2 regions of the Bradyrhizobium sp. UFLA05-112 genome follow, and region 1 is predicted to be linked to the other one. Evidence: riboswitches for the same ligand, from Rfam matches in the RefSeq annotation. Region 1 holds a riboswitch; the other holds the start of a gene.

The links. A riboswitch is a leader RNA that binds a small molecule or an ion and turns the genes downstream of it on or off. The one in region 1 is predicted to bind S-adenosylmethionine.
Region 2: it holds a riboswitch for S-adenosylmethionine, as region 1 does, so the genes downstream of both, metX (homoserine O-acetyltransferase MetX) here and SO180_RS26640 (hypothetical protein) in region 1, are expected to answer to the same signal.

The regions. Positions count from the first base shown of each region.
Region 1 covers NZ_JBANBK010000051.1:57,586-62,230, forward strand. Annotated here, with positions in the region: gene SO180_RS26635 (recombinase family protein) at 1-481, shown strand, start outside; gene SO180_RS26640 (hypothetical protein) at 792-1,364, opposite strand; SAM-I-IV-variant riboswitch at 1,402-1,500, opposite strand; gene SO180_RS26645 (hypothetical protein) at 1,930-2,211, shown strand; gene SO180_RS26650 (hypothetical protein) at 2,607-3,257, shown strand; partial or broken gene SO180_RS26655 (adenylate/guanylate cyclase domain-containing protein) at 3,694-4,645, shown strand, end outside.
Region 2 covers NZ_JBANBK010000058.1:42,724-50,949, reverse strand. Annotated here, with positions in the region: gene SO180_RS28730 (gamma-glutamylcyclotransferase) at 1-196, opposite strand, end outside; gene SO180_RS28725 (DUF2125 domain-containing protein) at 307-1,491, shown strand; gene SO180_RS28720 (prephenate/arogenate dehydrogenase family protein) at 1,642-2,577, opposite strand; gene hisC (histidinol-phosphate transaminase) at 2,574-3,674, opposite strand; gene SO180_RS28710 (chorismate mutase) at 3,704-4,564, opposite strand; SAM riboswitch at 4,759-4,838, shown strand; gene metX (homoserine O-acetyltransferase MetX) at 4,929-6,128, shown strand; gene metW (methionine biosynthesis protein MetW) at 6,131-6,793, shown strand; gene SO180_RS28695 (alpha/beta fold hydrolase) at 6,911-7,777, opposite strand; gene SO180_RS28690 (TIGR02594 family protein) at 8,014-8,226, shown strand, end outside.

The DNA.
Region 1 (4,645 bases):
ACTGATATTCGCGAAGCTGGACCGATTGACCCGCAACGTGGACCTCCTGCGGTCGCTTGTCGCAAGCGAGGTTGATTTGGTGTTCTGCGACCTGCCGAGTGTTCCTCCGGGGCCAATAGGAAAGTTTCTGCTCACTCAGATGGCCGCGGTCGCAGAGTTGGAAGCCGGTTTGATTGGCGAGCGCACCAAGATGGCATTGGCCGCCGCGAAGGCCAAAGGCATGAGGCTTGGTAACCCGAACGGCGCTCGTGCTCTGCGCGGCAAGCAGACAGGCAACGCTGAAGCAGTCGCCAAGATCAAGGAGAAGGCGGCGCGGCGTGCAATCGATCTCCAAGGTATCATCGAGAGTATCAAGCGAACGGGCGCCACGAGCGTTCGCGCTATTGCGCATGAGCTGAATCAGCAAGGCGTCAGCGCGCCCCGCGGCGGTTTGTGGCATCCGACTGCCGTGGCGCGTCTTCTCAGAGCAGCTGGCGCCTGAATGGATCGCCAGACCGCACACGATGATGCGGGCGCCCAGCCGGCAGGCCGGGGGGCTACGTCGGGATCGCATGGGTCCCATCGGGTACCTGAACCCGGCCCAATTTTTCGCGCTCAACCGTCACTTCGGTCAGCGCGAGGACTATGAGGCGACTTCGACGATCTCGACCAGAACCGGTGGCGGCGACTCAGCGCGAGTCGCTGGTGCGCTTTTAGGGGCGACCCAGGTAAACCAGCGGCGGAGTCGCAAAACGCACCGGCAGACTCCGGAAGCAATCCTGATGCAAGGTGAACAGCCATGACCCTCATCGCTACGCGCCCTCCGCTATTTTGATCGGCATGCCGAGGTCGATGAGCCGCGCTTGCAGCAGGGACAGGGAAAGCATGTCCTTCGCGTTGACGTAATGGGTGTTGTCGCCGGGATGGGATCCCACGTTGAACTCGAGGAGCGGACCGCGACCAGAGTCGCGCGCGGGGCCGAGATCGATTTTCTCTAGCAAGTGATAAGCTTTGGCGAGCGGCCCGCCTTTGGTATCGAACCAGTCCTCCCAGTAGCGCCTTTGGACTGGCTTGTTGAAATCCCCCGGTTCTATCAAGTGAGAGCAACAGATTGTCTCAATCTCTTTGTCGGTCCGGTGTGGAATGTCCTCGCTGACAAAGAATTCACGCCACGTCGGCGGGGGCGGCGCAAAGCTCCACGGGCCTAGCGTAAGTTGAAAGCCCTCGTCGGGAATTTCATGCCAGTACATGGTCTCGACCACTTGCAAAGGCGACGCCAGCAAAGGCTGGCTCGTCCTGCGGATAAAGGAGCACGCGTCGCTAACGAACGCCGCCGTCAGCAGGCTACCTGCACCGATCAGAAATCCACGTCGTGATTGCAGCATAAAAAAATCCTCCGAGATTGCACACGCATCTGGAGGACTTGCGACCTACTGTTGCCCATGCGGCCACATCGTCGTGCCACCGTTGCCGGTCTAAGGCTGGTTGGCGGGGCCATCAGGCCCTCTCAGGATGCAGACTTATAAATAGCGTGTGTGCACACCATGTCAAATTCCAGATCGCCGCGTGAGACGCTCCAGGATGGGCCAGATCGAATTGGAAAAGAGAAGAGGCCTGCGGGTCGTGCGCCTCATCATGCCGCGCGATGACTTGCTTCGCCAATCTGCGGTCTTCGTCGTATCTCCAGCATCTAGCATTTTTGGTAATTTCTCCGAGGAGTGACGGGAGGCCAAGCCGCTATAGTTTGCTAAACCACCGTTTAGAATCTGTACGGTGCGCGTTTTCGGAATCGCGGCCATTCATTTTTGCCTTATCAGAGTGTGCTGCCCGTCGGCACCTCTACCGTTCGGCGGGTAACGGTGGCTGCACTTTGCGCCGTAGTTGTTTCCTCTCAGCTAGGGTAGAATAATTCGGTGCGGTAGCGATCCCTATGCCTGCGACGAAAATGGGTTGCTGTGGAAGGATGGTCGTCTGCCGCCCTCTCGCGAGGGGCCAATGACTGTTTACGATCCTGACGTTCCGAAGACCGCCGAAGAGATCGCGCTGGAAGACACGATCGCCGATCTGGTCTATCGCTTGAAGCACACGCGCGAGGGCAGCGCCGAATACAAGTTTATCGAGCGTCAGCTCACGGGCATCTTCCACGGCAGCGAGCTTGGCGGTCTCATCATCGAAGAATACGAGATGCGCGCTGAAGTGGCTGTGCCTCGCCGCCGCCGTCAACGCCCGTAATCGGACTGGTCGGCCAGACCGCCGATCACGCCGGGCGCAAGAAGACCAGCACCGATCGCGTGAGCACACGCTCCGCCAACGGCTCTGGCTGCCCTCGCGGTGGACAGCTGTCGCCGAGGGGGTGGGCTCCCCCGGGGCGCTTAGCCGGGATTGGAGCGACCAGGGTACCGGTACCGGTTACTGTGGCATGTCTTCTACATCATTTTTTGCGAGGCACTTGAGTACTAGCAGATTTCCCATTTCGATCAGCATTTGGATATTCGAAGCAGGTCGCCATCGGAAGCTCTTAGGGATTGATAGGGAGCGGGTGAGTCAATTTGACTCACAGAAGCTCCTTGCGGAATTGCGAGATCAACGAGTCTGATACTCTGCCTATTCCAGCAAGGAGATCTCGCGTGACCGATCTCACTTACAATCTGAACGGCGGCTTCAAGCCGACAGCGAAGAGGTTCGCTGACCTCGGTGGACCGGACTTTTTCCCGACGCCGGATTGGGCAACGTTCGCATTGATCGATAATGAAAAGTTCAACGGCGAAATTTGGGAGTGCGCGTGCGGTGATGGTAGCATGTCCCGCGTCCTGGAGCAGACTGGCCAACCTGTTCGCAGTTCTGACTTGTATGATCGAGGATATGGAGAAGCCGGTGTTGACTTTCTCCGTGCAGAGCAGACGACCGACAACATCATCACCAATCCGCCCTATAATTGCGCCGAGGGTTTTGTCGCGAGCGGCGTCAAGCTGGCGAAGCGAAAGCTCGCCCTTCTCCTGCGGTTGGCCTTCTTAGAGGGCGCGAACAGAGCGAATACGATCTTTTCCAGAGTGCCACCCGCCCGCGTCTGGGTATTCAGTGAGCGCATTACCTTTTACCCAAGCGGGGTCGAGCCGAAAGGCGGTGGGACAACGGCCTATGCTTGGTTTGTTTGGGACAAAGAGGCGGAGGGGCCAACTGAACTGAGGTGGTTCAACCCCGGCTACAAAGCAAAGTATGCTCAACTACGTCACGTTCTGGTCGAACAGGATCAAGCACGAGTGCAGAACCACACGTGAGCCCAACTTCTGGAGCGCGCGCTGGGTGACTAGCCGCAGGCGCATCGAAATACGCATCCGCCGAACGGCTCTGGTCGAGGACAGCTGTCGACTTTCACACTAAGCGACCTCGCCATCTTGAGATTGATGACTGGCAGAATTTCAGCGGGCCCGCGGTTCGCGCAGTCGACTAGCGCCTGCCAACGTGTCGCGCACCTTGACGCGCCCCCCGTCTGACTTGCTGACTTGCTGACATAGAAATGGCTCTCCAGTACGGATTGCATGTTCTCAAACATCGCATGGAGATCGTCGCAATAGACCGAAGGATTGTTGCAAACGTTTTTGGAGAAACGATGCGGAACACGCATCGGACACGCCCAAGATCGGCGTATTTCCTTCAAGCTGATCTGGTTTTGATGTAGCGTGCCCCGGCTACCCAACCGTGAGGGGACATCCGGTGAGTACGATCACGGAATGGCTGGCCTCGCTCGGACTGTCGGAGTATGCGGACCGCTTTGCCGAGAACGGCATCGATATCTCCGTGCTTCCAGATCTGACTGAGCAGGATCTCAAGGACATAGGGGTTTTGCTCGGCCATCGCCGAAAAATGCTGCGCGCGATCAGCGAACTTGCTGCGCCGGGAACGCCCCCGCCGCCGCGCGGGGCTGCGCCTGAGCAGGGGCACGACGCCGAGCGGCGGCAGGTGACTGTAATGTTCACAGATCTCGTCGGTTCCACTGCGCTCTCTGCGCGCATGGACCCGGAGGAGTTGCGAGAGATTATTTCGGCGTATCAGAGATGCGTCGCCGAGACCGTGCGGCGTTTCGACGGGTTTGTGGCGAAATACATGGGTGACGGTGTCCTTGTGTATTTCGGCTACCCCAAGGCCCATGAGGACGACGCCGAGCGGGCCGTACGGGCGGGACTGGCGCTGATCACCGCGGTGACGGGGCTCCAGACCCGTGCTTCGTTGCAAACCCGCGTTGGCATTGCAACCGGTTTGGTCGTGGTCGGCGACCTGATCGGATCGGGCGAAGCCCAGGAGCGCGGCATCGTCGGCGAAACGCCGAACCTCGCCGCACGCCTCCAGACGATCGCCGAACCGAACTGCGTGGTCATTGGCGAGGGCACTCGAAAGCTGCTCGGCGATCTCTTCGAACTGCAGGATCTCGGGGCCAAGGACCTCAAGGGCCTCGCCGGACCGACACGGTCCTGGGCGGCGCTGCGGAGGAGCTCTATAGAAAGTCGTTTCGAGGCGTTGCGCTCAGGCCAGATGCCGCTCGTCGGCCGAAGCGAGGAGTTCGATTTGCTGCTCAGGCGCTGGCACCAGGTTAAGTCCGGTCAAGGACGCGTGGTCATGCTCACTGGCGAACCGGGCATCGGCAAATCTCGCATTACGGTCGCGCTCC
Region 2 (8,226 bases), on a different contig from region 1:
CGAGCACGAGGCCCGGCTTCTCGGGCGTGCCGCGATGGACGAAGGAATAGACGCAGAGTGCGCGATGCTCGCCGACCAGCCGCGCCGGCACGCGCTCCTCGAATGCGAAGCCCGGCCGCCACATCAGCGAGCCATAGCCGAACACCCAGAGGTCGCCGGTGGCCGTCGTGACGGAGGGGAGGGTGATTTCGGACATGTTTGGCACCGCTACCAGGGCCCGCCGCCCAGGCGAAGCGAATTCTCCACCCTCTGCAGCAAGCCGACCTCGCTTACATTTGCCATCATCTGGCGTCAAAGGGTCGCCGCATGTCCGATATGACCGTTGCCACCAGGCGGCGCCCCCGCTGGGGCCTTTTCATCGCGCCCGTCCTGCTCTTGATTCTCGCCGTCGCCTGGAGCGGCTTCTGGTTCTATGCCGCTTCTCAGGCCGAAGTGGCTGCCGACGCCTGGCGCGCCCAGGAGGCCAAGTCAGGCCGGATCTATGATTGCGCCAGGCGCTCGATCGCCGGTTTCCCGTTCCGCTTCGAGGTGCAGTGTTCCGGTGCCAGCGCGTCGCTGGTCTCGCAGACCGCGGGCAAGACGCCGTTTACGGCCAAGCTCGACAACATCCTGGTGGTCGCCCAGGTCTATGATCCCAAGCTCGTGATCGCCGAATTCACCACACCGGCGACGTTGACCGACGGCGTCACGCAGACGTCCTTCGTGGTGAACTGGAGCAAGGGTCGCAGCAGCGTGGTTGGGTTGCCGGCCGTGCCGGATCGCGCCTCGATCGTGTTTGACGATCCCGCCATCAATCGCGTCGATGGCTCGGTGCAGGTGCCAGTTGCAAAGGCCAAGCAGGTCGAGTTGCACGGACGCCTCGCCGAGGGATCCTCGCGCGACAATCCCATCGTCGAAACCGTGCTGCAGATCGCGCAAGGCAGCATCCAGGGCGTGCATCCGCTGCTGGCCGAGCCGTTCGAAGCAGACGTGCGCTCGAAGATCACGGGGCTAAAGGATCTGACGCCAAAGCCGTGGCCGCAGCGTTTCCGCGAGCTCCAGGCCGCCGGCGGCCATATCGAGATCGTGCAGTCGCGCATTCAGCAGGGCGAGATGATCGCGGTCGCTGCCGGCACGCTCGGTATCTCGCCGAACGGCCGCCTCGACGGCGAATTGCAGATGACGGTGACCGGCCTCGAGCGCGTGATTCCCGCGCTTGGCATCGACAAGATGCTGGAAGAGGGCGTGCCGCAGGCAACGCTGGACCGCGTCGCGCCGGGCGTGAAGTCGCAGGATCTCAACAACCTCTTCGGCGCGCTCGACCGCGCCATTCCCGGTCTCGGCAAGGTCGTGAAGCAGAACGCCAATGTCGGCGTCGCCGCCGGCATCAATGCGCTCGGCACCGAAAGCACGCTCGAGGGCAAGAAGGCGCGCAGCTTCCCGCTTCGCTTCGCCGATGGCGCGGTGATGCTCGGTACGCTGAAGGTCGCGCAGCTCCCGCCGCTGTATTAGGCGGTCTGCGAACGACAATGCTTAACCTCACCCTGAGGAGCCGCGCTTGCGCGGCGTCTCGAAGGGCGACGCCCCCAGTCGGGCCTTCATCCTTCGAGACGCGCGTTCCGCGCTCCTCAGGATGAGGGGCTGGCACCGCCGCCGTTGCAGCTACTGCTTCGTCAGCGGCGGATGCGGGCGGCCGAAGTCCGGCGCCGCCGAGTCCTGGCCGATCTCGACGATGCCGCGGCGGATGGCGCGGGTACGGGTGAAGTGGTCGAACAGGGCCTCGCCGTCGCCGCGGCGGATCGCACGCGTGAGCTTGGCGAGATCCTCGTTGAAGGTGCCCAGCATCTCCAGCACGGCCTCCTTGTTGGCGAGGAACACGTCGCGCCACATCGTCGGATCGGACGCCGCGATGCGTGTGAAGTCGCGAAAGCCGCCGGCGGAGAACTTGATCACCTCGGACTCCGTCACCTGTTGCAGCTCATCGGCGGTGCCGACGATGGTGTAGGCGATCAGATGCGGCAGATGGCTGGTGATCGCGAGCACGAGATCGTGATGATCCGGCGTCATGATCTCGACCTTGGCGCCGAGCGCGGCCCAGAACGCGCGCAAGCGATCGACGGCGGCTGCGTCGACGCCCTCCGGCGGTGTGAGGATGCACCAGCGGTTGATGAACAGCTCGGCGAAGCCGGAATCCGGGCCCGAATGCTCGGTGCCCGCCACCGGATGCGCGGGGACAAAGTGAATGCCCTGCGGCAGATGCGGCGCCATGTCCCTGACGATCGTGCCCTTCACCGAGCCAACGTCGGAGATGATCGCGCCCGGCTTCAGATGTGCTGATATCTCCTGCGCCACGGGGCCGCAGGCGCCGACGGGAATGCAGAGGATGACGAGGTCGGCATCCCTGACGGCCTCGACATTGGTCGCGACCACGCGGTCGACGATGCCGAGCTCTGCGACGCGGGCCCGCGTCTTCTCCGATCGCGCCGTTGTGACGATCTCGGACGCCAGGCCCTGAAGCTTCGCGGCACGCGCGATCGAGCCGCCGATCAGGCCGAAGCCGATCAGTGCGACGCGCTGGAAGTGCGGGGCGACGCTCATTTGCCGCCGCCCATGAAGTCGCGCAGGCCCTCGACCACGAGGCGGTTGGCCTCCTCGGTGCCGATGGTCATGCGCAGTGAATGGGGCAGGCCGTAATTCTTCAGCGCGCGCAGCACCAGTCCCCGCTTGGTCAGGAAGGCGTCGGCTTCGTCCGAGGTCTTGCCCTTCTCTGCCGGAAAATGAATCAGCACGAAGTTGGCAACGCTCGGCGTCACCTTCAGCCCGAGCTTGCCGATCTCCTCGGTCAGCCAGTTGCGCCAGGTCTCGGTGAACTGCTTCGACATCTGCTGATGCGCGGTGTCCTCGATCGCGGCGACCGCGGCATACATCGCCGGCGTCGAGACGTTGAACGGACCGCGGATGCGATTGACGGCGTCGATGATATGCGCCGGACCGAACATCCACCCGACGCGCAGCGCGGCGAGCCCGTGGATCTTGGAGAAGGTGTGGGTAACGACCGTGTTCTCAGTGGTCGCGACCAGCTCGATCCCCATTTCGTAGTCGTTGCGAGACACATAGTCGCAATAGGCGGCATCCAGCACCAGCAGCACGTGCGACGGCAGGCCGGCGCGCAGGCGCTTGACCTCGTCGAATGGCAGATAGGTGCCGGTCGGGTTGTTCGGGTTGGCGAGCCAGACGAGTTTGGTGCGCGGCGTCACCGCCTTCAGGATCGCGTCGACGTCGGCGGTGAAATTCGCCTCCGCCGCCACGATGTTCCTGGCACCGTTCGCCATGGTCGCGATCGGGTAGACGAGGAAGCCGTGGGTGGTGGAGATCGCTTCATCGCCCTGGCTGAGATAGGTGTGCGCGAGAAGATTGAGGATCTCGTCCGAGCCGGCGCCGCAGATGATGCGGTCGGGATCGAGGCCATAGCTGCGGCCGATCGCTTCGCGCAGCACGCGCGAGGTGCCTTCCGGATAGTCCTCCAGATGCGTCGCCACATGCGTGAAGGCCTCGATCGCCTTGGGCGAGGGTCCGAACGGCGTCTCGTTCGCCGACAGCTTGAACACCTTGCGGCCCGGCTCCGGCACCGGGCTCTTGCCGGGCGTATAGGGCGCAATATCGAGAATGCCGGGATTCGGCACGGGGCGGGACATCGTCTACTCCGGAAGGATGCGGGGCGGCCTTAAGCCTTCACATCAGATTTGGTCGACCCGTTCGGGGGCACCGTATAGCGCGTTGCATGGCCGCCGACGAGAGCCGACGAGCGGACCGAGGCGCCGGCCCGGATCAGGGCCATTTTAATTTTTTCGAAGCCGATGCCGGTCTCCGACACCAGCAGCGCAGCGCCGTCGAAGGCGGTATCGGGCACCGCGACGATGTCGGCGAGCGGCGCCAGCGCCCTCGCCGTGTCGGCGTTCCAGCCGGACACGCGCACGCTCCAGGTCTGGACCTCCGTGACCATGGCGTCGTCGGCAACCCGCGAGATCACGAAGACGGGCAGCGCGGCCGGATGGTCGGCGCGCTCGAGGAACGGCAGCCGCGCGATGATTTTCGGCGCGCCCTCGGCCTCGAGCTCGCTCCACCATGGCGTGCGGCTCGAGATCGCCGAGACCAGGGCCAGATCACCCTTCGATTTCGCCAGCGCCTCGACGGCGGCCTGCGCGCTGAAATGCGGCACATAGGGCGTGGTGAAGCCGAAATGGAAGCGCGCCGAATCCCGCATCGCGGACTCGCCGACCGAAACGTCGGCATGCACCGAGAATGGCGCCTGCACGTAAGTGAAGGTCGAGATGATGACGCGCCAGATGCTCTCGATGGTGTCGAGCGGCAGGATGCCGCGATGTCGCTCGACGAGGCGGCGCATCATGCTGGCCTCGCGCGCCGGCCGGAAAGCCGAGCCGACCTCCTGCGTCTGCTTCGCCTGGATCAGGCGATCGATGATGTCGCCGCGCTGCATCAGCAGGCGATGCACTTCCTCGTCGATCGCATCGATCTCCTTGCGCAATTCCTGCAACGATGGTGGCGCGGGCGGACGTTGGGACATTTGGGCCAGAGGCTGTTGAGAGGTCTTCAAAAGCGGATCGGCCGAGGCGGACCCGCGGGCGCTATGGGTCTTGATTAGGCAGGATGGACGCCGAAAGCAAAGAGAAATGACGGTCATTTCGCCTGACTTCGCAAGGCTCCCTTTTGGTTAATCGGTACAGCGGCTTGACGAAAACCGCTCCAGCAACTAGTTTTTGCCTGTTCCGTGGTCATTTGAGCCGGCCGGCTTGCAGCCACGTTAAAAAACTCGCTAAACAGGCCGGGGACGCATCCGATCCCGGCCGAACCTATCGTTCAGGCCGGGTTTTTCATGGCCTGATGTCAGCGGCGGCTTGAGGGCCGTCGCCAACGAGGTCGATGGTCAGATGGTTGGCGTCACGTCAGTACCGAGCCCCGCGATCGCCGAAGAGCGCTCGCACGAGGCGGATCATCCGAGTTCGCAGGTTGCGTATTTCGGCGCCGAGCATCCGTTGCCGCTCGATTGCGGCATCGATCTCAGCCCGTTCCAGATCGCCTACCAGACTTATGGCGAGCTCGATGCCGAGCGCTCCAACGCCGTGCTGATCTGCCATGCGCTGACCGGCGACCAGCATGTCGCGAATATCCACCCCGTCACCGGCAAGCCCGGATGGTGGGAGACCCTGGTCGGGTCCGGCCGGCCTCTTGATCCTCAACGCTACTTCATCATCTGCGCCAACGTGATCGGCGGCTGCATGGGCTCGACGGGACCTGCCTCGCTCAATCCGGCGACGGGCAAGGTGTGGGGCCTGGATTTTCCCATCATCACCATCCCCGACATGGTGCGCGCGCAGGCGATGCTGATCGACCGTCTCGGCATCGACACGCTGTTTGCCGTGGTCGGTGGCTCGATGGGCGGCATGCAGGTGCTGCAATGGACCGCGGCCTATCCTGAGCGCGTGTTCTCCGCGCTCGCGATCGCCTGCTCGACACGGCACTCCGCGCAGAACATCGCCTTCCACGAGCTCGGCCGCCAGGCCGTCATGGCCGATCCCGACTGGCACAACGGCCGCTATACCGATCACGGCATCCATCCGCATCGCGGGCTGGCGGTGGCGCGGATGGCTGCGCACATCACCTACCTCTCCGATGCCGCGCTGCACCGCAAGTTCGGCCGGCGCATGCAAGACCGCGAGCTGCCGACGTTCTCGTTCGATGCCGATTTTCAGGTCGAGAGCTATCTGCGCTACCAGGGCTCGTCCTTCGTCGAGCGTTTCGATGCCAACAGCTATCTCTATCTGACGCGGGCCATGGACTATTTCGACATCGCCGGCGACCATGACGGCGTGCTGGCGAAGGCGTTTGCCGGCGTCAAGACACGCTTCTGCGTGGTGTCCTTTACCAGCGACTGGCTGTTCCCGACCTCGGAATCGCGTGCGCTGGTGCACGCGCTCAACGCGTCGAGCGCGCGGGTGTCGTTCGCCGAGATCGAGACCGATCGCGGCCACGACGCCTTCCTGCTCGACGTCCCCGAATTCTTCGATATCTCACGCGCCTTCCTGCAATCCGCGGGCAAGGCGCGCGGCCTCAACGGCAAGGGCGGCTAGCCATGTCTGTACAGGAAGTGCTGCCGTTGGGCGGCCTTGCGACCGAACAGTCCGGCCAGTTTCGCGCCGACCATTTGCTGGTTGCGGAGATGGTCAAACACGGCTCGAAGGTGCTCGACGTGGGCTGTGGCGAAGGCGATCTGCTGCAGCTCCTGGAAAATCGCGGCATCGACGGTCGCGGCATCGAGCTGTCGCGCGAGGGCGTCAACCGCTGCGTCGCCAAGGGGCTCGCGGTGGTGCAGGGCGACGCCGACACCGACCTCTTCAACTACCCCGACGACGCCTTCGACTACGTCATCCTGTCGCAGACGCTCCAGGCGACGCGGCAGCCGAAGGTGGTGCTGGAAAATCTCCTGCGCATCGGCCACCGCGCCATCGTGTCGTTCCCGAACTTCGGCTACTGGAAGATGCGGTTGCAACTCCTGATCGGCGGCCACATGCCGCGCACGGAGAATCTGCCGGCGACATGGTACGACACTGCCAACATCCATTTCTGCACCATCAAGGATTTCGTCCAGCTCTGCGACGAGATCGGCGTGAAGATGGAGCGCGCCGAAGCGCTAGATCTCTACGGCCGTCCGCTGCGGCTCAGGCTGCCCTGGTGGGTATGGAATCTGTTCGGCGAGCAGGGCGTGTTTCTGCTGAGCCGCGGCGGCGGGAAGTAGTAGCCTCCCGTCATTGCGAGGAGCGAAGCGACGAAGCAATCCAGAGTCTTTCCGCGGCGAGAGTCTGGATTGCTTCGCTGCGCTCGCAGTGACGGAGTATGAGGTGACGCCTTCGCATCAATTCGCCGGCACCGACCGCGGATCGCGCACCGGCCATCGGCCCGCTTCCACCAGCGTGATGAACCGCTCCACCGTCTCGTTGAACAGCGCGGGCTCTTCGAGATTGAGCACGTGACCTGACTTCGGAAACATCGCAAGCCCCGCCGCCGGCAGATGCTTCTTCAGGAACAGGCTCGGCCCGATGCACGGGTCGTCCTCGTCGCCGCAGATGATCAGCGCGGGCGTGGCGACGCGCCCGATCGCGTCCGTCATCGTGTAGATCGAGGGACGTCCGCCCTGGAAGCCGCGCATGGTGTTGGCCGAGCCCCTGGAATCGTGGCGCGCGAGTGCGGCATAGAAATCGGCGTGGCCGCGCGGGTCCTTCACGAGGAAGGGGATCCGGCTCGGCGCCTCGCGCGTGACTTTCGCGACTTCCGCGGAGCCCAGCGTTTCGAACTGCTCGGCATTGGCGCGGCACTGCTTGCGCCAGGCTTCGAGGTTGTCGAGCTCCGAGCCTGAGCCGACGCCGGCCAGCGTCATCGACAGCGCGCGCTGTGGCGCGCTCAAGCCGATCTGAAGCGACGAATAGGCGCCCATCGAAAGCCCGACGAGATGAGCCTTGTCGATGCCGAGATGATCGAGCACGGCGAGCGCGTCGGTGTAGAAGTGTTTGTAAGTGTAGAGGTCGGCTGACGCGGGCACGTCCGACGGCGTATAGCCGCGTGCCGAATAGGAAATGCAGCGATGGCCGCGCGAGAAGTAACGCATCTGCGGCTCCCAATTGGTGTGGTCCGCCGCGAATTCGTGCAGGAAGATGATCGGGGTGCCGTGGCCCGTTTCCTCGAAATAGATGCCGACATCGTCTCTGGTCGTGGCGTGGGGCATTAACCGTCTCCCTCTTTCTGAGCCGTCGCGTTAAGCATCGCAGTTAATGCTGTGGGCAGCAATGCGGCAGCATCGGACCAGCATCGATGCAGGATCATCGCAGAAATTCCCTGAAGCGAATTTCTGCTATGCAGCATTGTGCCTTGCTCTCGCCACATCTGGACTTTCATACAACCCGCGGATGTCGGCCGCCGCACCGGCTGATGGGGATTGGGGGTGTCAACGAAGGATGAAGAATGTTTGAGTTGTTTGCGTTCGGCCGGCTGCGTCACGTCAGCGCGCTGGCTCTCTTCTCCGCGGCGTTCGCCGCATCTATCTCTCCAGCATCAGCACGGTCTCATCGTCACAGCGCAGAGCGGCACGCTTACGTGCATCACGCCGCGCACCATGCGGGCGGGTATCATCACTATCGCCACGCGCGCAGCCCGCGCTTCGAGCGCGGCGCCGCG